4 regions of the Chryseobacterium sp. CCNWLW53 genome follow, and region 1 is predicted to be linked to each of the others. Evidence: riboswitches for the same ligand, from Rfam matches in the RefSeq annotation. Region 1 holds a riboswitch; each other region holds the start of a gene.
The links. Region 1 has a riboswitch for cobalamin ahead of V6R96_RS01225 (TonB-dependent receptor domain-containing protein). Riboswitches for the same ligand answer to the same signal wherever they lie in the genome.
Positions count from the first base shown of each region.

Region 1 (5,637 bases):
GCTTAAGTGTTCTTCTATGCAGTTTTTCCATACACTTTAAATAACTAAAGTGTCAAAAAATTTTTGTGCCTTTTGTGGTTTAAAAAATGAATGTTCACCCATTCAAAAGTATTTCTATTTCAAAAAATTCAACTTAAAAAATCAAAATGAAAACCTATAAATTTTTATCATTATTCTTTATTGCCTTTAGTCTATTCACTTTATCCTCATGTCAAAACAGTGATGATGACGATTCACAGGATACTTCAACCGGAAACCTTCAGATCAAATTTGAAAACGGATTCAATAATCTGGGCGATATTGTATTAAACCAAACGGTGCAGATTTCAGCAGCAGGGCAGAAGCATAACTTTTCAGCCCTGAAATATGTCATCAGCAACATCACACTGATTGACGAAGGCGGAAATGAATTCAAATACAATGAAAACAATCCCGACAAAGGCGCTTTCATCATAGATCAGGCCGATGCTGTTGCAGGTGTTGTTTACCTTGATCTGAACGGAATTCCGAAAAATAATTACAAGAAAGTAAAATTCGGACTTGGGATCAGTCAGAAGGCTTACCTGTTGGGACAGGACGGTCAGGCAGAGTTCTGGACGAAAGCCAAGCAGAAAGGAATGTCCTGGTCATGGGCAGCCGGCTATGTCTTTGTAAAACTGGAAGGTAAATATGGAACTGCTTCCCCAGATACAGAATTCATGAATCACACCGGAAACATGGGAAATGTAACGGCTAATAATACGCCGGATCTTTACCGGGAAATTACGTTGAATCTTCCGACAACTGCCAGAGTAACTTCTCAGATAAAACCTTCTATCCACATCCTTGCAGATTTGAATCAGTTTCTGAGCGGGAGCAAAACACTTTCCCTTACTACAGAAAATAATATGATGATGGGTTCAAGCCAGCATTTGGTGGATGTTACCAATAACCTTACCGCAATGTTTAAAGTAGATCATGTTCATAATGATTAGGATTTTATTAAAAACAATGCTGCTGGTCATTATTTTTCTGAGCTGTTGGTCCTGTTCAGATGAGGTAATGCAGCCACTGGAAAAAGATGAGGTCTATTCATTGCATTTTCCGTCGTACTTTCCGGAAATGACGTTCGATGCATCCGGTAATCCGGTGACAAAAAACGGAGTAGAGCTGGGCAGAAATTTATTTTATGAGGGCAGGCTTTCCAGAAATAATACCATATCATGTGGTTTCTGTCATATTCAGGAAAATGCTTTCACGCACCATGGCCATACCGTGAGCCATGGAGTGGACGACAGAATAGGGATCCGTAATGCACCACCCATTCAAAACATGGCATTCCTGAAAAGATACATGTGGGACGGCGTAATCCATAATCTGAACGAACAGCCGATCATTCCGATCACGGATGCCAATGAAATGGACAGTTCCATGCCTGAGGTGATTTCTAAATTAAAGGATGATCAGAAATATAAAAAACTCTTCATGGCAGCTTATGGTGATGAAAATATAACCGGTGAAAGAGTCTTGAAAGCTCTGTCGCAGTTTATGGTCAGCATGATTTCCGCAGATTCAAAATATGACAGGGTTAAACAGGGAAAAGAAAATTTTACCTCTGAAGAATCCCAGGGAATGGCTCTATTCAGTCAGAAGTGTGCTTCCTGCCACAGCGGAGAACTATTTACCGACGAGAGTTTCAGGAATACGGGAATGTATTACAATGCCCAGTTCAAAGATGCGGGCCGCCATCGTGTAACCCTTGATCAGAATGACTGGATGAAATTCCGTGTACCAAGTCTCAGAAATGTAGAATATACCGCACCTTATATGCATGACGGAAGGTTTTATACGCTGGCCGCAGTTCTTAATTTCTATTCAGATAGTGTGGAAGACAATCCCAATCTGGATCCGCAGCTGAAACAGAACGGGCATATCGGAATTGCGATGAATACACAGGAAAAGCAGTTTGTCATTACCTTTTTGAAAACCTTATCTGATAAAAACTTTATTTCTAATCCAAAATTTGCAGAATAAACAGAATGAGCATGAAAACAATAATTTTTATACTGAGCCTGACATTATCTTGGGCCTGTCAGGCTAAAACCATCAACGACAGTCTGTATATCGCAGATCCTATAAACAGGATTGTATTTGATGACTGTGATGCTTGTGGCTGTGCGGCAGGAAACGGTTCTTCCGGTTTTGAGTCTTTACTGAATCCTCAGTTTATCGGGATCAAATATTTTGCCCAGCATTATAAAGCCAAAGAAAACCTTTTTGTAAAAGATCTTACACAGGATCAGTATTTCAATACCCTGCAGGTTTGGGGAAAAATTCCATTGACAGAAAAGCTGAGTGTATACGCTAGCCTGCCATTTCATTTTCATGAGAAGAGAACAATTCAGGGCGATATCGACATTAATGGAATCGGAGATCTGAACCTGATGGGAATTTACCGGATCCTCAGTTCCAAAGATCATTTCCATCAGCTCAACGGTGGTTTGGGGGTGAAAATTCCTTTGGGAAAATTTGATGAAAAAGGAGCTTCAGGAGTCAATCCAAGTTTTCAACTGGGAACGGGAAGCTGGGACTACCAGGCTGCTTTGAACTATAAGTTTCAAAAGAATAAGCTGGCTGTGCTGATCAACACAGATTACACCGTAAAAACAGAAAACAAAAAGAATTACCGTTTCGGAAACCAGTGGAATTATGCCGCAACAGCTTTTTATCAGCTTGCAGGAAATGAAAAAGCTATTTTCTCTGCCAAAGCCGGACTTCAGGGCGAAGTCTATGATAAAAACAAACAGTTTGATGAGGTATTGCCTAATACAGCAGGAAGCGCTTTATATGGAAAGCTTGGTTTTGAGGCTTCGTATAAAAAGTTCAGCCTGGGTGGAGAAGTCATGCTGCCTGCTTATTCCAATCTGGCAAGCGGGGACATTGAAGCAAAATCCAGGTTCAGTGTTTTTATCAATTTTGGAATTTAATATAATGGCCAAAGCCACCAGGTACAGATTGTTCAATCTTTAGTCTCGTAAAAATTTCAAACTTTAATCTAAAAAACAGGTGGCTGAGATTCCCGAGCCACCTGTTTTTAATACATCTTCTTAATATTTTCTGTTTTTCATAGTGTTGAGAATTAATTTATTATGCCGTTATTGCATATATTAAGTTATTTTCTATCTTTGCCGCAATCTGGTGCGCTGTAAAAAGCACTTAAAAGGGAACCTGGTGAAAATCCGGGACAGACCCGCTGCTGTAAGCTCCACATCAAAGTTTTTGAAGAGTATATCCACTGTTTTTTTTATGGGAAGGATTTCAAAAACGGAGTAAGTCAGAAGACCTGCCAGAAGATAAACGTTTGATGCTTTCGTGGAATAAAGCTTAGGACAACAATGATTCTGTGCAGTAACAGCTGCGCTTTATCTTTGCTATCTTATATCCATTAGCGTCAGCATTATTCTCAATGAGCTAATGGTCAGAAAATGTACTGCTTCACAGTTTAAAAAAGGAGTTATCACATTATTTGTGATGGCATCTCAACTTATATTCTCTCAATCCGGAGACACCATCCGGGAAAAAACCATCCTCCCGATTCAGCTTTACAAAAAAGATTTTAAAGAAATCCTTCCTGCCCAGATCCTGTCCGGCGAACAGCTGGAAAGACTGAACAGTCAGTCGGTGGCCGATGCCTTACGGTATTTTTCGGGAGTTCAGATCAAAGACTATGGCGGAATGGGCGGCCTGAAAACTGTCAATATCCGTAGTATGGGAAGCCAGCATGTGGGTGTTTTCTATGACGGTATCCAGCTGGGAAATGTTCAGAACGGAATCGTGGATCTTGGAAAGTTTTCACTGGATGATCTTGAAGCCATTTCTTTATACAACGGCCAAAAAAGTGAAATTTTTCAGCCGGCAAAGGATTTCGGATCTTCCGGATCGATTTATCTTCAGCCTAAAATACCAGTTTTTAAAGGGAATCAGAAGACCAACTTAACGGTGAAGCTGAAATTAGGCTCCATCAGTTTATTTAATCCTTCCTTCCGTGTGGAACAGAAGCTTTCAGAGAGAATTTCGGCAAGTTTCAGCTCGGAATTTGTACAAAGCGATGGATTGTATAAGTATAAATACGAAAAGAAAAATTCTGATGGATCTGTTGCCAATGATACCATTGCAAGAAGATATGATTCCTACATCCGGGCGAAACGTTTCGAAGGCGCCTTAAACGGAACCATTAATGATGGAAGCTGGAGCGTACGCGGCTACGGCTATATTTCCGATCGTGGAGTTCCCACAGCCATTGTTAATAATAATTTCACGCCTAAAGGTCAGCAGATGCTGGATGAGAGCTATTTTGTTCAGGCCAGTTTCCGCAAAAAACTGTTTCCAAAATTCGAAACACAGTTCAAAGCGAAATTTGCTTATGACTACACCCGGTTTTTAGATACGGTGAATGTGGCAACAACCGTTCTTCCGATAGATAATTCGTATGTTCAGAGAGAGCTTTATTTTTCCAATTCCAATATCTATTCTATTAATCAAAACTGGGATGTAAGTGCGAGCTTTGACTTTCAGTATAATAATCTAAATGCCAGTCTGAGAGATTTTTCATACCCTACACGATATACTTCACTCGTTGCTTTTGCTACAACCTATCAATGGAACCGGTTTAAATTTTTGGGAAGTATTCTCGGGACTTTCGTTCATGAAAACGTAAAAATGAATGCGAAGTCTCCTGATAAAAACGAATGGACCCCTTCCGCTTTTCTGAGCTATCAGCCTTTAAAATCCAAAGAGCTTACCGTAAGAGCTTTCTACAAAAGAGTCTTCAGGATGCCGACTTTCAATGATCTGTATTACACCATGATCGGGAATGTGATGCTGAAACCTGAATACACAAATCAGTATGATGCAGGTTTTACCTACGAGAAGCTCTTTGACCATCAATTTTTTAAAGGTATTTATGTGAAAGTGGATGGCTATTATAATGAAGTTGAGAACAAGATTATCGCTGTTCCTACCACCAATCTTTTCAGATGGATGATGGTGAATTTGGGTGAAGTGAAAATCATCGGGGCAGACGTGAATGTGCAGGCTGAATTTGACATTAATAAAGTGAAACTGAAACCTTTGGTAAGCTATACCTATCAGCGTGCCGGGGACTATACTGATAAAAGTGACGATTATTACGGTGACCAGATCTCCTATGTGCCATGGCATGCATTGACTTTTACCATGATGGCAGACTATAAAAACTGGAGTTTCAATTACAGTTTTATGTACACCGGAGAACGCTATGATGCCCAGCTGAATAATATCAAAGCCAATTATCTCCAGCCATGGTACACGCATGATTTATCCGTTCAGAAAAAATTCAACTGGCATTCTCACCAGATTAAAGCCGGTTTTGAGGTCAACAATGTCCTTAATCAATACTATGACGTGGTCAGGAATTATCCGATGCCCGGAAGAAATTTTAAACTTATTGTAAGCTTTACATTATGAAAAAACTAAACTTTTGCCTGCTGGCTTTTACTCTTTTCTTTCTGTTCTCATGTAGGACGGATGACAATATAGTTCCTTCGGAAACCAAAGAGGTAAGCAACGGAGAAGATACACCTATTAAAGGGTTTTATCTTCTGAACGAGGGAAATATGG
Region 1 covers NZ_JBAOJR010000001.1:247,386-253,022, reverse strand. Annotated here, with positions in the region: gene V6R96_RS01240 (MbnP family protein) at 147-974, shown strand; gene V6R96_RS01235 (cytochrome c peroxidase) at 967-2,013, shown strand; gene V6R96_RS01230 (transporter) at 2,025-2,966, shown strand; cobalamin riboswitch at 3,159-3,345, shown strand; gene V6R96_RS01225 (TonB-dependent receptor domain-containing protein) at 3,511-5,484, shown strand; gene V6R96_RS01220 (YncE family protein) at 5,481-5,637, shown strand, end outside.

Region 2 (5,637 bases), on a different contig from region 1:
AGCCAGGACAGCAAAACCCTGGAAAAATCATTCAATATCCTGAAATCAAAAGGAAAAATTATTTCAATTTCCGGTCCGCCAACACCTGCATTTGCAGATGAACTTAACCTGCCTTGGTATATAAAATTGGTGACAAAATTGTTGAGCCGTAAAATCAGAAAAAAGGCGGATAAGCAAAATATTAATTATTCTTTTCTTTTCATGAAAGCTGATGGAAAGCAATTAGCAGAAATTACAAAATTGATAGAAGCAGGAAAAATAAAACCTGTCATCGACAAAGTTTTTTCGTTCGAAAATACAAATGAAGCAGTGAAATATGTAGAAAGTGGCCGTGCAAAAGGAAAAGTAGTCATAAAGATGCTATAATTTTTTTGAGCAAAACAAAAAAAAGCAGGAGCTTAAAAACTCCTGCACAAATCCTATTATTTAACTAAATTTCCTTCTTTATCAAAAGTTTCTGCTGCTTCTTTTGAAGCTTCCACCATGGCAATCAACGCCTTTTCTGTTTCATCCCAATGGCGGGTTTTCAAACCACAGTCAGGGTTTACCCAAAGCTGCTGTGCTGGAATAACGGCTTGCGCTTTTTTCAGCAATTCAACCATTTCTTCTTTTGACGGAACCCTGGGTGAATGAATATCGTAAACCCCCGGACCAATCTCATTCGGATATTTGAAATCTGCGAAAGCATTCAACAGTTCCATCTGGCTTCTGGAGCATTCTATCGTAATCACATCGGCATCCATATCGGCAATATTCTCGATGATATCATTAAATTCAGAATAGCACATATGCGTATGAATCTGTGTTGCATTCTCCACACCGGAAGATGAAATCCTGAAGGCTTCTACAGCCCATTCAAGATATTGCTGCCAATCGGATCTCCTGAGCGGAAGCCCTTCTCTGATAGCCGGTTCATCAATCTGTATGATTCTGATCCCTGCTTTTTCCAGATCATTCACCTCATCACGGATTGCCAGTGCAATCTGTTTACAGGTAAGAGAACGAGGCTGGTCATCACGTACAAAAGACCATTGAAGAATCGTTACGGGGCCGGTCAACATTCCTTTTACCCATTTTTGAGTTAAAGATTGGGCATATTGGGACCAGTAAACCGTCATTGGATGCGGACGGTGAACGTCACCATAAATCACCGGAGGTTTTACGCATCGGCTGCCGTAGCTTTGAACCCATCCGTTTTGAGTAAAAGCAAATCCGGAAAGCTGTTCCCCGAAATATTCTACCATATCATTTCGCTCAAATTCTCCGTGAACCAGCACATCAATACCTATCTCTTCCTGCCAGCGGATGGTTCTTTCTGTCTCTTTTTTAAGAAGATCATCATATTGTTCAGCGGTCAGTTCCCCTTTTTTAAATTTTGATCTCCATGTCCTTACTTCCTTAGTTTGAGGAAAAGAGCCAATCGTTGTCGTAGGAAATAAGGGAAGCTGTAGAACTTTTTGCTGCTCTTCTTTCCTTATGCTGAACGGGCTGTTTCTCTTTGCATCATCTTCAGTTGTTACATCCGTACGGTCTTTTACTTCCTGATTGTGGATCAAAGCTGAGATTTTACGGGTGTCAATTGCTTTTTTATTTTCGGCATACTGTTGCAGAGCCTGGTAATCTGCCTTTCCGGAAGCAAGCTTTTTCAAGGTAACAATTTCATCAACTTTTTGTTTGGCAAAAGCCATCCATTGCTTAATTTCAGGAGATAATGTTTCTTCATTCGTCTCCAATTCAAGATCAAAAGGAGAGTGAAGCAGAGAACATGAAGGGGCAATAAAAACCCTGTCTGAACCAATGGTGCTGACCGCTTTTTCTATAAAGCCTAAAGATCTTTCAAAATTATTTTTCCAGATGTTCCGTCCATCTACAATACCTAAGGATAGACTCAATGTTTGAGGAATGGTACGTAAAACTTCATCCAGCTGTTCAGGACATCGTACCAGATCGATATGCAGGACATCTACAGGAAGTGAAGCTGCTAATGAAAGGTTGTCTTTTAAACCTTCAAAATAAGTAGCAAGAATAAATGTAAGATTCGGGAACTGTTTTCTGATTTCAGCATAAACAGATGGGTAGATTTCTCTTGCTTTTTCAGTAAGATCCAGACCTAAAAAAGGTTCATCAAGCTGAATCCATGTGGCACCATGGTTTTCCAGTTCTTTTAAAATTTCGATATATACCGGAAGCAGATTTTCTATGAGGTCCAGTTTATCAAACCCGTCTTCTTTCTCTTTTCCCAGAAGAAGATAGGTAAGAGGGCCTAAGATCACAGGCTTGGCATTTATTCCGGCTTCTTTTGCGCTGATGAATTCACTGATGATCTTTTTGGAAAATAATCCGAACTGCTGGTTCTTCTGAAATTCAGGAACGATATAATGGTAATTGGTATCAAACCATTTTGTCATTTCCATGGCGGTAATGTCGAGGCCGTCTTTCTGGTAGCCTCTTGCCATGCCAAAATATAGATCAAGCTCAGAATTGGATGCTCTTGAGGCAATTTCTTTATAGCGTTCGGGAATTGCTCCCACAGCTAGAGTCATGTCCAAAACCTGATCATAATAAGAAAAGTCATTGCAGGGAATAAGGTCAATTCCTGCTTCCTGCTGCATTTTCCAGTTCTGCCGGCTAATGGTTTTCCCGGTTTCCAGTAATTCGTTTAATGATGTTTTGCCTGACCAATACTGTTCGCAGGCTTTTTTGAGTTCTCTGTGGCGGCCAATACGCGGGCTGCCAAGAATGTGCGTTTGCATGTTTTTAAACTTTTAATTAGACAATTAGGATTTTAAAGGCTCTTTTAGATGCTCCGCAATGCTGTTTGGAAAGAATTTTAGGATATAAATGGATACAGTGAGGACGTAATTTCCCGGTAATGCAGGGACGTTCAAAGTATCATCTATATGAGCTGAAGCTTCAGACCGCGAAAGCATTGTCAATTCAGAATAGGCAGGTCTCCTGACTTGTAACAGTTTTTATCATCCTTCCCGCTTCTGGCAGTGGATATACTTGGATAAAAACCTTTGTCGTGTTACTTACAGTTGCGCGACAGCTCGTGATTCTCACACGATTCCCTATTAATCTACGTTATGTAAAACCTATTCTGTTTGATGAAGTATGTTAAAGAACAAAATCTATGTCAAAGGTATTGATTAAAGTGAATTGATTGGTTAATTTGTAAAAATTAGGAATATTATTTTGTTTTGGTCTTATTTTAAAGTTAAAAATTCTGTAAATTTGAAAAACATAAACCTCAAAAAGAATATTATTCTGTGGAAAGACTTGACGAAAGGGATCTTCAATTGCTCAGAATCCTGCAAAAGAATGCTAAATTGACTGTAAAAGAGATTGCAAAAGAAGTCAATCTTTCACCTTCACCTGTTTTCGAACGGATGAAAAGACTTGAGCAGGAAGGATATATCAAGCATTATGCAGCTGTACTGGAAGCAGAAAAGCTGAACCGCGGGTTTACTGTTTTTTGCCAGATTAAACTTAAAATCCATGACCGTTCTGTAGGAAATCAGTTTGTTGAAGATATCTTACAGATTGATGAAATTGCTGAATGCTATAATATTTCAGGAGATTTCGATTTTCTCCTGAAAGTTCAGGTAAGAGATATGAAACATTACCAGGACTTTGTGTTCAATACGCTGGGTTCATTAGATTCTATAGGAAGTGCACACAGCACTTTTGTGATGGCCGAGGTTAAAAATATTCACGGAGTAAGTATTTAAAAATAAAAGCAGCACCCATAGGATACTGCCATTATAATTTTTTAAATCATTACATTTTTCAATCTTTAAATAAAATTAACTGCTCCATTCTCACTACTGCATTTTGTTGATATTCTTCAGTCAGATTAAATATTTTCCCCAGTTTTTGGGAAGCACTGATAAAACTGATAAAGGTGCAGAGCTCCGAAATTTCTTTTTCGGAAAAGAATTCTCTCAACATGCTGAAATGGCTCTTGAGTATGGAACGGTGATCTTTAGAGAATAGCTCTGCGAAGCTTACAGTTACGGAAATTTTAAGATCTGACTGGCTGAAATCGGGTCTTCCGCCTTTTACCATGCAGTATTCACAGCCATTGCCAAATGCAAGTGTTCTTCGGATCTGTTCCAGTAAATCAGAGTCTAAACTTGTATTTTTAAAGAAAGTCTCTTCAAGTCTGTTCCAGTGGTATAGTATTTCAGGGTTATGGCCAATAAGTTTTTCAAATGGTGTATTTCCATTGTCTGAAAATTCAATTGTTGTCATATTTTTTTATGTCAAATTTCTGTCAAATTCATGTAGTTATAAAATGGATTTAATGGTTAAATTTTATAATTTTGATTATTTCTACTGATTTAATCTAAAAATACAATGAAAATAGTTTTAGACGATTTTGATTATAAAATCTTACGGTTACTGACTGAAAATTCCAGGTTAAGTTATGCTGAAATAGGGCGTAACATCTCCCTTTCTCAGTCTGCTACAAAAGAGAGAGTACAGAACCTTACCGATACCGGTGTTATCAAAAGTTTTACAGCAGATATTGATTATGGCCGTCTCGGATATAGCCTGAGAGTCATTATTCATCTGAAGTTTAAAAATGATGAGTTTAAAATATTTATTGACCACCTGAAACACTTCCCCGAGATCATCAGCTGTAAAAGAATCACAGGAGAATACTGTCTCATTGCTGAATGTGTGTTAAAAGACAGTGCCCACCTTGAACATATTATTGACAGGCTGTTAAAATTTGGAATTCCTTCCACATCAGTACAGCTGTCTGAAATAAAAGCGAATCATTTTTTTCAGGCTCAATAAGAGAAATTTCTTACGGAAACAAAAAAAAGCACCCGAAAACGAATGCTGACTGATTTTTAAATCATTAAATTTTTCAATCTTTAAATAAAATTATGGCTCATCACAGTCCTGTTTCAGCTTGGTAAAGATCTTATCAAACTTTTCATAGAGCGCTCCCTCATCATTAGGATCTGGTCTGAAACTGCCGTTGGCACAGTTGTAGAAGCCGAAACCAATTAATTGAATCAGTGCATAATCATCTTTCTTCGGATCGTTGAATTGAGCCTTGAACCTATCTATTACAGATTGTGGATCAGCATTATCTTTGCTTTTGGTTTCAACAAAGTTTTTCCAAACGGTGTACATTTTCTGTTTGTCCGGAGAAGAAACAGCATCAATATATTGTTTGCAGGTATTGTAATATTTGCTATTTTTAAGTGATGCAGGATCAGAGTAGGCGATAAGCTCTTCTTTTTTCAGTTGATATTCATTTTCAAAAGTCTGAATGGTTTCCTGGTGAAGCTTTTTCCAGTCGGGAAGATTAATAACTTTAAGGTTATACAGCTGGCTTTTCTTTTCCTGATACTGTTTTTCCAATTGTTGCAGATAAATGTTTTTATTTTTTCGGATATCTTCAAGATCCGAAAGTTTAAAGACCGCATGATTGTCGAACAAACCACTGTTGAATTGATATAGGAGCTTATAAATCCCGTCTATTTCCTCTTTTTTATATTTTCCAGGATCAAAATATCCTTTATTATCGCAGTTGAAAGTCTGGTAAGGGTAGAGTACCAGATTGTTGTTCTTACTGCTTGTTTTCTGTCCGAAGACTGCTGCAGAAAGAGCCAATGA
Region 2 covers NZ_JBAOJR010000002.1:693,484-699,120, forward strand. Annotated here, with positions in the region: gene V6R96_RS08140 (NADP-dependent oxidoreductase) at 1-366, shown strand, start outside; gene metE (5-methyltetrahydropteroyltriglutamate--homocysteine S-methyltransferase) at 423-2,753, opposite strand; cobalamin riboswitch at 2,928-3,114, opposite strand; gene V6R96_RS08150 (Lrp/AsnC family transcriptional regulator) at 3,270-3,731, shown strand; gene V6R96_RS08155 (carboxymuconolactone decarboxylase family protein) at 3,790-4,254, opposite strand; gene V6R96_RS08160 (Lrp/AsnC family transcriptional regulator) at 4,360-4,806, shown strand; gene V6R96_RS08165 (hypothetical protein) at 4,897-5,637, opposite strand, start outside.
Region 2: another riboswitch for cobalamin. It lies ahead of metE (5-methyltetrahydropteroyltriglutamate--homocysteine S-methyltransferase); the one in region 1 lies ahead of V6R96_RS01225 (TonB-dependent receptor domain-containing protein).

Region 3 (5,637 bases), on a different contig from region 1:
AATATTAAAAGCGAGCTTATGAAAGAAATCATAAAGATCTATATCCTGCCCAGGCTGGAATGAATGAAAAGCTTTATCAATTTCCTCTCCCATAATTGAAACCAGGTTGGTGATTTTCGTTTTGCTGAAACCAGGTTGGATCAGCCTTCTCTGTTTCAGCCAGTCTTTTCCGTTATTCGTGAGCAAACCGTTTCCCAGGTACTTTCCTAAAGTAATGGATTGGATCTCAGATTTGTAATAGTTTTTATGATTTTGCTTTAAAATATATTCTGTGAATTCTTTATCCTGAGAAAAAATAAAGTTCTTATTGGTGAAATTGGTTTTGATATAGTAGTTATCTCCTGCAATTTTGTGGTTTCCGGTAATAACCTCTAACGGATTTTTTATTCCTTTAAATAAAGAATACAGCTTTCTTGTTCCTTTAATTTCCGTTGGATAATTGAATTCTGGAGACATATTACAGATATTTCCATTAAAAATACAACTAATCTTTTATATAAAATAGCTTTCAGCCAAAACCCCTATTTTTGCATAGAATTTGTTGAAAAACTAATGCATAAAAATCACCCATGATCAATACAACCACATTATACAGGTCGCTGTCAGCATTGATACTGCTTGGACCTCTTTGTTTCGGGCAATATCGTTTTGCCATCGAAGATGCATCCAGGAAATATAACGCAGAGGTTACTGTTGAAGAATGTCAGGCTGATGCCTGTAGAAATAACGCTGCTATCATATTGTTCAGTAAAAGCGGAGAGAAGCTACAGACTCTTGCTTCCGGAGATTTTGTCATGTATTTTGAAAAAGAGGCGAAACCGTCAAGCACCAGTGTAACAACACTAACCCACGGAATGGTCCATGATGATCCTGTGGTTTTTGGAGATTTCAATTTTGACGGGACGGAAGATGTAGCCATAAGAAACGGCAGTGGCGGAAACTATGGCAGTGCTTCTTTTGATGTGTATGTATTTAATTCCACAAAGAAAAAATTTGTTCTGAGTAAAGAACTTACTGAAATTGCCAGCGCCTATCAGGGAATGTTTGATGTAGATTCCAAACGAAAACGATTGACCACTTATGCCAGATCCGGCGCATCTCTACATTACACCTACGAATATCAGGTGATTCCCAACAAAGGATTGGATCTGGTTTACGAAAAAATCAGTGATTTCAGTGATGAAAAAACGAAAGTGACTGTTAGAGAAAAGATTAATAATAAATGGATCGTTAGAAAATCATCCAAATAATAAAAAAGAAATGAAAATACAAAAGGAGATCGATTTTATCCTGGCAGTTGATGCCCTGAAAAACGTACAGAGAAGAAATTACAATGCCGATGATTCCAGAAGGGAAAATACGGCCGAACACTCATGGCAGATCATTATTTTGGCGCAGATCCTTTATCCGTATGCTAAAAACCGTGCAGATATTGATCTTTTAAGGGTCATAAGAATGCTTTCCATTCATGATTTAGTGGAAATAGAAGCAGGAGATACTTTCCTTTTTGATGAACGGGCGATGGTAGGAAAATTCGAAAGGGAAAAGATTTCAGCGCAGAAAATCTTTGGAATCCTTGATGAACCTTTGCGTACCGAGTTCTTTGAATTATGGCTTGAATTTGAGGAAGAAAAAACGCCGGACGCTATTTTTGCCTGCGCCATTGACCGTATCATGCCGTTTATCTTAAATTCACACACTTCAGGAAGAAGCTGGACGGAAGCCGGTGTGACTGAAAAGCAGATCAGAAACATGCTGGAAAATGCTATTAGGAGGGCATCGGATGAGATGGGAGAGGCCTTTGAGACATTACTGATCAGAAGCTTGGATACTGACAAGGTTGTTCGGTAGATTTATCGCAAAAAAAATTAAAATTAAAACTGCTGTTTTTTTAAGATAAACAAGAGCGTTTCACTTATCAGAATAATACAATTTTACAAATACAATTTTTTTTTACCTTATAAAGGGTTTCGGGCGGCCAAAGGCCGCCCGAAACTTATTCTTTACATTATTCTTATCGGTTTTTTAAACTCATCAATCGCTACAAAAGTGAAATCACCCACAATGGCTCTTTCTCTTTCATACGAGTACATTTGCTCCGTATAGATTTCTACATTCACTTTCATGCTAGTTTTTCCGACATAGTCAACTTTTCCGATCAGCTCTACAATGGTTCCTGCAGGGATAGGCTTTTTAAAATCGATCTTATCGCTGCTTACAGTTACCACTCTTTTTCTTGCAAAACGGGTTGCAGTGATAAAAGCTACTTCATCCATCAGCTGCATGGCAGTACCTCCGAAAAGAGTGTCATAATGATTGGTAGTGTTGGGAAAAACCGCTTTAAAAATTCTGGTCTCGGATGCTGCAATTCTTTCTTCTGTAGTCATATTTCATTATTAATTAATGCGAAATGAAATAATATCAAAATAACAGAACAGTGACAGGAATCATGGAGAATCCCTGAAGCAGTCCATCAGATCAATAAACTTCAAATCGCGAAAGTTTCTTGTTTAAAGAAATAGGCAGGTCTCCTGACTTGTAACATCTTTTATCTCCTTCCCGTGCCCTGCACAGTGGATCCTTGATAAAGACTTCAGTTACTTACAGTTGCGCGACAGTCCGTGATTTTCACACGGTTCCCTTTTAATCTGCGTTAAGCAGAACCAATTTCTGTGATGAATTAGCGTTAAACTTTTTCAGGGCAAAAATAAGAATATTACTGTGAAAAACGACAATTATTCCGGACTATTGTAAATAATCTGGCTCATTACCTTTCCTTCCTTGATGGTCCAAAGTGTGACATATCTGTTTTCACCAGAGCCATTGATCATATAAAGATAGATGTGATCATTGTCAAGAGCCGTTACTCCGACATTATTGAAATCCATGGTAGGCTGGAACATATTTTTAATAGCTTCCCTTACAAAAACAGAACCTCTTCCCGGCTGTTGTACTCTGATGGACTTAATCTCTGTCATCCCTTCCGGAAGCCCGTCTTTAATTCCCCATGGTTTTACTTTATCTATAGTAAGGATCTTTCCATCCGTATCTTTTTCCTGCTTTCTGTAACCGGCATTGGACGGATAAACGTCAATAACCACCTTGGTTCTTTGTGAAGTCGGTATTTTTGGATTGCTGTTGTCTGTGAAGATTAGTGATTTCCCGTTCTTGGATTTAGAAGGTGTAAACTGAGGAAGCTGGTCGATAAAGGCAATACGCCCTTTATTTACCATTCCTTCCTTCTCAAGATTCTCATATCTTACAAAAGGTTTTTCCTCATCCTGCTTTTCAGGATATTTAATCCATACCCATTCCGTTTCTCCGGGTGCAGGTTTTACATAAACAAATACATCCCCTTTACGCATCCGGATCTTGTCTACGATTTTTCTGTAGTCATCCTTATGGACGCGCACGTTGGCGTAGCCTTCTTCAGCTTTTACAACACCAAAAGGAACCTTATTCTGTCCCTTAACAAATGCCAAAGAAAAAAGGCTGAAAGCGGAGAGGTACAATGCTTTGTTTATGGAAATCATTTGATGAAAATTTTTGATCCCTCAAATATATAAATTAAATGTTTTTTTGATCCGTAAAATATAACAGTATTTGATTAAAATGATCAATATGTTCTAAAAAAGTTATTATCTGATCAAAAAATAATAATTTTTTTTGTGTAAAACGTTTCAGATGGAGTATTTATTAATTAAAATTTAATAATATGTAAATAATTTAAATTATTTTTCAAACGAAAATCCATAAACAAATAAATATGATCAAAAAGCTACTTTTTATGCTTCTGCTTTTTTCAGGTGCAGTACAATTTCAGGCAGCCAGTAGAATAGACAATATGTGCGCAGAATCTGCCTTTACTGTTCCGATGAATTTAGCAGCTTCCAATATTAGTTTTACTTCTGCACATATCACCTGGGATCCTATACCCGGAGCTACAGGCTATACCGTGAAATGGAGGGCCTCAACATCTGCGGTATGGCTCTCGATGAATATTCCTGCCGGGGCCACTTCTGCTGATCTGGATAATCTCACACCCTGTCTGGGACATATGGTTCAGGTGATTGATAATGCGTCCGGAGATATATCCTTTCCGTTAACCTTCTATACCCATCTTAATTACTGCAGATCCACTTCTACTAATTTGGGAGCATTGTATTTATCGAACGTTACGATAACTCCTTCCGGGGGACTTCCGGCAATGGTAAGTGCTTCATCGATGTCAAACCATACGGATTTTCGTATGGACTTACCCCGCCGCATACAGCTTGGGGTGGGTAGTGTAAATAATGTTTTATCGGTAACACCCAGTTGGGCAGCAGTACCGGGGACATCTTATGTAAAAGCGTGGATAGATTTTAATGCGAACGCCATTTTTGAAGCTTCGGAAATGATCGTTTCTACTATTGTAGATTCTACAAATCCTAAAGCTTTTATATTTAATGTTCCTTCTTTTGCCGGTATAACCCAGTGCGGAACAGCAATGAGGGTAATCATCAGCCAAACACAGCCTGCTGGTCCATGCGAAATATTTGCGTATGGAGAAGTGGAAGACTATGGAGTAACTTTTGTGAACATGAATCTTGCTGTAGATGAAACTGGGAAATCCAAAGAAATAAGTATCTATCCGAATCCTGCTTCAGACGTTTTATATATTTCAGGACTTTCCTCACAAGCTGAGTATGAAATTTTCTCAGTCTCAGGGCAGAAAGTGGGAGAGGGCAGAACCTTTGAGAATACAGTAGATATTCGTTATCTCGCTAAAGGAATTTACTTTATTCAGCTTAAAAGTAAAGAAAATACAGCCCGGTTGAAATTTATCAGGAAATAAATAAAGATAAAATAGCGCTGATTTTTCAGCGCTATTTTTTTATAAGTTTTAAGCTATAAATCCTAAATCATCAGATTCTTTCCAGCTCATCTGCATTAATTGTTGTTTTGAAAGTTCCGTAGTTGACGATCACTTTATTTTTGGAAATTTTCTCAATAGTTCCTACGCTGGTACTTCCCGGAATACGGACACGCTGTCCTTCTTTCATCCAGACGGCACGGTCGGTTTTACGTTTTTCTTCCAGCTTTTCATTGGTTTCAGCAATCTTTTCAATTACATCTTCCTTTTTAAGCTGTTGCGTGATCTTTCTTTTCACCACCTGAAGACGTTTCGATTCATCTTTATCAGCACCTATTTTTCTGAATTTTTCCTGTTCCAACAATTTCACAAAATCCTTGACAACATCTTTTCTGGATTTTCCTTTTACATAGCTGTCGATAAACGTTTCAATCTTATTTCCAAACTGAAGCTTTCGGTGTTCTTCTTCATATAGTTTTTGAAAGTTGAAAAGCTTTTGCTGCAACTGCTCGTTCAGCTTCTGAAGGTTGTCGCGTTTGTCTTCCACAGATTCCTTTCTTTCCGCAAGATCGGTTTTCAGTTTTTCAACTTCAAATTTTTCCTGCTGAAGCTTTACAATCGTTTTATCAAGATTGACAATATCATGTTCTACTTTCTTTTTGGCAGCATGAATAATAAACCTTGGGATCCTGTTCTTTTCTGCTACTTCAAAGGTAAACGAGCTTCCTGCCTGTCCCACTTCCAGCTTATACATCGGCTCAAGGGTTTCCTCATCAAAAAGC
Region 3 covers NZ_JBAOJR010000003.1:839,280-844,916, forward strand. Annotated here, with positions in the region: gene V6R96_RS12985 (cytochrome P450) at 1-456, opposite strand, end outside; gene V6R96_RS12990 (FG-GAP repeat protein) at 570-1,250, shown strand; gene V6R96_RS12995 (HD domain-containing protein) at 1,261-1,851, shown strand; gene V6R96_RS13000 (acyl-CoA thioesterase) at 2,004-2,387, opposite strand; cobalamin riboswitch at 2,504-2,683, opposite strand; gene V6R96_RS13005 (hypothetical protein) at 2,736-3,533, opposite strand; gene V6R96_RS13010 (GEVED domain-containing protein) at 3,767-4,837, shown strand; gene V6R96_RS13015 (endonuclease MutS2) at 4,908-5,637, opposite strand, start outside.
Region 3: another riboswitch for cobalamin. It lies ahead of V6R96_RS13000 (acyl-CoA thioesterase); the one in region 1 lies ahead of V6R96_RS01225 (TonB-dependent receptor domain-containing protein).

Region 4 (5,637 bases), on a different contig from region 1:
AAAACCTTCTGTAGGATTGGGATTAATGGAAGAAACAGGCCTTTTAAAGCTGATCATTCCCGAATTGATTGAGCTGAAAGGAGTAGAAGAAGTAGAAGGGCAGACCCATAAAGACAATTTCTACCATACCTTAGAAGTGGTGGACAATATTTCTCAAAATACAGATAATCTTTGGTTACGCTGGTCCGCTTTGCTGCATGATGTAGGTAAAGCGCCAACCAAAAAATTTGTTGAAGGAACAGGATGGACTTTCCATGGTCACGAGTTTTTAGGCTCAAAAATGGTGAAGACTCTTTTCCACCGACTAAAACAGCCGTTGGGAAGCGATATGAAATATGTTCAGAAAATGGTAAAGCTTTCATCCCGCCCAATTGCCCTGATCACCGATGATGCTTCAGACTCTGCATTGAGAAGACTTTTATTTGATGCCGGCGAAGACCTGGAAGATCTGTTTACCTTGTGTAAAGCAGATATTACCACCAAAAACTCCAAAAAGCAGGACAGATTCAAGAAGAATTTTGAGTATGTAGCAGTGAAGATCAAAGAAGTGGAGGAGAAAGATCAGGTGCGCAATTTCCAGCCGCCAATCACAGGAGAAGAGATTATGCAGATGTTTGGTCTTAAACCCGGAAAAGAGATTGGAATCCTTAAAGAAAAAGTAAAAGAAGCCATTTTGGAAGGTGAGATTCCCAATGATAAGGAAGAAGCTGAAAAGTTTGTGATTGCAGAAGCTGAGAAGCTGGGATTGAAGTGTAATTAAACTTAAATATAAAAAAGGCTTCGGCGGGACTTTGTCCCGCCGAAGCCTTTTTATCAGTAAAAACAAAATCAGGCCGCTTCGGAGAAGCGGCCTGAAAAAAAACACAAATGATGAAAAAAAATAAAATTTATAAATAATACCGAAGTATTAATATCTTAGTTTGCATAGACTGAATTTGAGCCTATACCCGTTGTAAATGATCTGATGATAGCTCCTGAAGTATTGTAAACTACAATTTTGCTGGCCTGGGTAAATCCATTGGAATCCGAAGTGAAAATTTTGTCATTGATCACGCTGAATCCGTATAAAGCAGAATACGCATCAACACTATTTGCTACAGTAAACAGCGGCGATGTAGGTGCTGTTGTAGCGCTCATATCCATCTTGTAAACGTTTTTCCCAGAAGTGAAATAAAACTTACCATTGGCAATTTCAAGATTCGTAGCGTTAGCAATACCTGTTAAAGTAGTTGTTTTTGTAATGCTTCCTGTGCTTGAGATCTCGTAGATATAAGAATCTGCTGTTCCCGCAGCAATAGCATATACATTCTGATTACTTGAAATGATCTTGTTGATATTTCCTGCCGGTAACGTAATCGTAGACTGAACATTGTTGGTAGAAGTATTGATGTAAGAGATCTTATTTCCAAAGCCAAATGAAGCATTCTGGACAAAGATATTGTTTCCGGCTTCTACAATTCTTTCAGCAGCATCTGTGAAAGTGATTTTTTTGATGAAAGAACGGTCTGAAACTTTATAGATGCTTACATACTTGGCACCTAAATATTTATCGTTTGTTACATAAATATTGTTGTTGGCAAAAGCCATATATCGCGGAGAATTAAGTTCAGCGGTAATCTCGCCATTCGCCTTAAAATTGTAACGGTTTGCGATTTGGATCTTATTAGAATTATTCAATAACAGATAAGCATTTTCACCATTGAAAGCAACCATTTGTAAAACATCACCTAGTTTTGCTCCTCCGTTATTAAGGGTAAAAACATTATCCTGTTTAAGGTTTAGGTCTGCACTTACAAACGTTACGTCACCTTCAGGTTTTCCGAAAGTACCTTCATTAGCAATTAGAAAGCCATTGCCATAGAATATTTCCTGCTCATCATTATTATCACTGCTACAAGACACGATGCCTAAAAGGAGTGTAAAAGCAAAAAGAAGAGGTAGAAGTTTGTTCAGTTTCATAATATTTTTAAGTTTAAAAATTAATAGTTGCATACATACTGTAATTCCTTTTCGGCATCGGATACAAAGATACCGTCTGATAAACCGTATTGGTAACATTGTTCACTTTAAATCCCAAAGTGTATTTCTTGAAAAGTGAGGCCGAAATTCCTGTATTTAAAATAAAATAAGGATCAATAGCTGTAGACCTTTGCTCATCCGTAGTCGTATAGGTAAGACCGTTGAAAAGTCCCTGTGCGTATAGCTTAAGGAATGAATAGCCATACTCAATATTTCCGACAGCTTTATGGATCGGAACATACATCATCTGCATTTCAGTATTCTTGTTGACAGATTTCGAATATGTGTACCCTGCATCCAGCTTCAGAGCATGTTTCCCGAATTTTTTGTTCCATTTAACCTGTGATTCCAATCCGTAAGATTCAACTTTATACGTATTCACAGGTGCCCAGTATCCATAAGGTGTAGGAAGCCAGTTGATGAGGTTTTTGATGTCCATATAATAAGGACTCAATGTAATTTTAAAATCTCCTAAGCTGAACTCATGGCTCATGTCAATATTCGTGGATGTTTCAGGAAGCAAATTCAGATTTCCTCCCGGCTGCCAGTAAAGATCATTAAAAGAAGGATATCTGAAGTTTCTTGAAAAACTAGCTCCCATATGATACCATTGTAAAGCATCCCATTTTCCCGAAAAAGAATACAGAAGCGGAGAAGAGATATCTTCCACAAAATCCTTCTTGATCCCGGCTTCAAAACGAAGCTCCTTCGTGGTAAAATACCTGATTAAGCCGGATAGGGAACCTACATTTCTGCTGATGACTCCAATTCCGGATTGATAACCTTCCCCTTTATTCACCTGAAATTCCCCGATAGCATTGATGTTGATCTTTGGAGTGATGAAATAGTTGAAATCATTTTTGAAAATATAATTCTTTCCTTCTGCACCGCTTGCTTTAGGCTGGTTAAGATCCGAAAAATACTGGAAATTATCTTCCGTATAAGCTGCTTTTAAGCTGTTTGAAAGATTACTTTTATTGATATCCCATGCGATCAGGCTTCTTAAAGTCTGCGCGTTATATTTTGTTCTGTTTCCGATTTGTTCAAAAACAGGATAATGCTGTGATGCATCGAACATCTGGTTCTGCCATGAAATAGTCTGGTGATTAGCAATTTTATAAGAAGCTCCGATGTTAACTGAAGTATTGTAATATCTGCCGTTAACATTATAAAATCCCGTACTTCCTACAACAAATTCAGGAACTTTATAATCATTCTGACTCGTTAAATAGCTCCCGGAAACCTTAACGCTTAATTTATCATTGCTGAATGAAGCCTGCAGAAAATTATTATAAGTATCAAAAGAGCCCGCCTCCGAATAAACAGAACCTTTGAAGCCCCTGTTGAAATCCAAAATATTATTTAAATGAATACTTCCTCCAATAGCTCCGCTGCCATAAACAACACTTCCGCCACCCGCTTTTATATCAATCTGATCATATCCGAAAAGTGGAATATTATTCACATCTCCCTGCCCCAAAAAGCTGGAATTTATGTTGATTCCGTTCCACACAAAAGCAGTCTGCTGAGCTGTTGTTCCCCTGAATGAAGGAGAAGAAACCGCCCCACGGCCATTTTCTTTCACATAAATAGAAGACTGAAAGCGTAAAAGTTCAGAAAGATTGGCTGAGTTTTTCTCGAGATCTTTTGGAGTGATCGTACGTACCGGATGGAAAAGCTTTACCTTGCTCATCTGGCTGTCGAAAATATAAATGGTGTCAACCGCCTTCTCCTGTCCGAAGAGAAAGCTGCCGTAAGACGAACAAAGTAGTAATAAAGACCTTTTTATATCCATACTATTTTACTTTTCCTCCGAAAGTAATACGTTTTTAGTTATAATTTTGGCAGGTCTCCTGACTTTCGCTTTCTGCACCTTCCCGTCTGAACAGTGGTTTTTTACAGAAATCTTATTGCGATTTACAGTTGCGGGGACAGTCTGGGAGTTACACCCAATTCCCTATTATTTCCAAAATGCTGGAAACCAAAATTTTTGCAAAGATAACTTTTTAAAATTATTGCGCAAAAAAGACAAAAAGTCAATTGTGAGTGGTCAATTGTGAATAGTGAATGGTGAATAGTGAATTTTGCTTCGCAGGGAAATTTTTAAAAAGTATAAATGATTATTAATGAACATGACACTACAAAATTGAAAATAATCCTTAAATTAACAATTCACTTGTAAAATAAAATTGACCATTGACAAAAGTATGGTATTTGAAATCTTGATTCTTGGTTCTTGGTTTTTGATTCTTAAAACTTTAATTCACCATTCACTTGCGAAGCAAAACTCACTATTCACATCAACCAAAATTCACTATTCGCAAAATTTCACCTTTACAAAAACGATGAATCAAAATAGAAAGGCAGCAAATCCTTAATAGAATGAACCTTTACCACTTCATCATTCATGCTTGAAAAATAAAGGATGATGTTTTCGTTCTGTTTCGTTTCATATTCTATCAGGCTTTGCCTGCAGGCTCCACAAGGTGGAATCGGAGGATTTTTCTCATGAAATTCCTTAGGCCCCCCAACGACAAAGATCTTTTTCACCTTGACATCCGGAAAATTGGCTGCCACCCAGAAAAGAGTCGTTCTTTCTGCACATAACCCCGATGGATAGGCTGCATTCTCCTGGTTGTTACCGGAATAAATTTCACCGTTTTCCAGTAAGACAGCACATCCTACAAGGAAATTCGAATAGGGCGCATAAGCATTTTCACGGGCTTGTATTGCTCTTTCAAATAAGGTTTTTTCTATATCGTTCAGTTCACTGCTGTTTTTAAAATGCTCGTAACTGATCTGTATGTCTTTTTTCATATATTAGTAAGACTAAAAAGGGGGCCAAATTTACTTCTTTTTCATCACTTCGACAATGTTTTTTTTATTCATCATTAAATTGAAAATCAAAAAGTAAAATGTTATACACACCAGTAAAATTTAGAAATATAGAATTGAAAAATAGATGGGTAATGTCTCCCATGTGTATGTATTCATGCGAAAATGGATTGGCTAATGATTTCCATTTTGTACACTACGGAAGCAGATCTCAGGGCGGAACCGGACTTATCATGGTTGAAGCCACCGGAGTAGAGCCTCGTGGAAGAATTACCAACCACTGTATGGGTATCTGGAATGATAAACAGGCAGAAGAACTTAAGAAAATTGTTGATTTTGTCCATTCCCGTTCAGAAAGTAAAATAGGGATCCAGCTTGCCCACGCCGGAAGAAAAGGTTCCACATGGAATAACCTGCAGATTCCTGTTGAAGAAGGTTGGGAAACCGTTGCACCTAGTCCTATTCCTTATCATCCTACTGAAAGGATTCCGCATGTTCTGACTGCTGACGAGATTAAGGAACAGGTACAGAATTTTAAAGAAGCAGCAAAAAGAGCTGTAAAAGCCGGTTTTGATATGATAGAAATTCACGGTGCACACGGATACCTTATCCACCAGTTTTTATCACCGCTTTCCAATATCAGGACAGATGAATATGGCGGAAGCTTTGAAAACAGGATCCGTTTTCTTTTGGAAATTGTTGACGCTGTTAACTTAGAACTGGACGAAAATACAGCCCTTTTCGTAAGAATTTCCGGAACCGAATATGCCGAAAACGGATGGA
Region 4 covers NZ_JBAOJR010000003.1:729,509-735,145, forward strand. Annotated here, with positions in the region: gene V6R96_RS12475 (HD domain-containing protein) at 1-760, shown strand, start outside; gene V6R96_RS12480 (hypothetical protein) at 916-1,959, opposite strand; gene V6R96_RS12485 (TonB-dependent receptor domain-containing protein) at 1,973-3,814, opposite strand; cobalamin riboswitch at 3,845-4,020, opposite strand; gene V6R96_RS12490 (cytidine deaminase) at 4,354-4,836, opposite strand; gene namA (NADPH dehydrogenase NamA) at 4,935-5,637, shown strand, end outside.
Region 4: another riboswitch for cobalamin. It lies ahead of V6R96_RS12485 (TonB-dependent receptor domain-containing protein); the one in region 1 lies ahead of V6R96_RS01225 (TonB-dependent receptor domain-containing protein).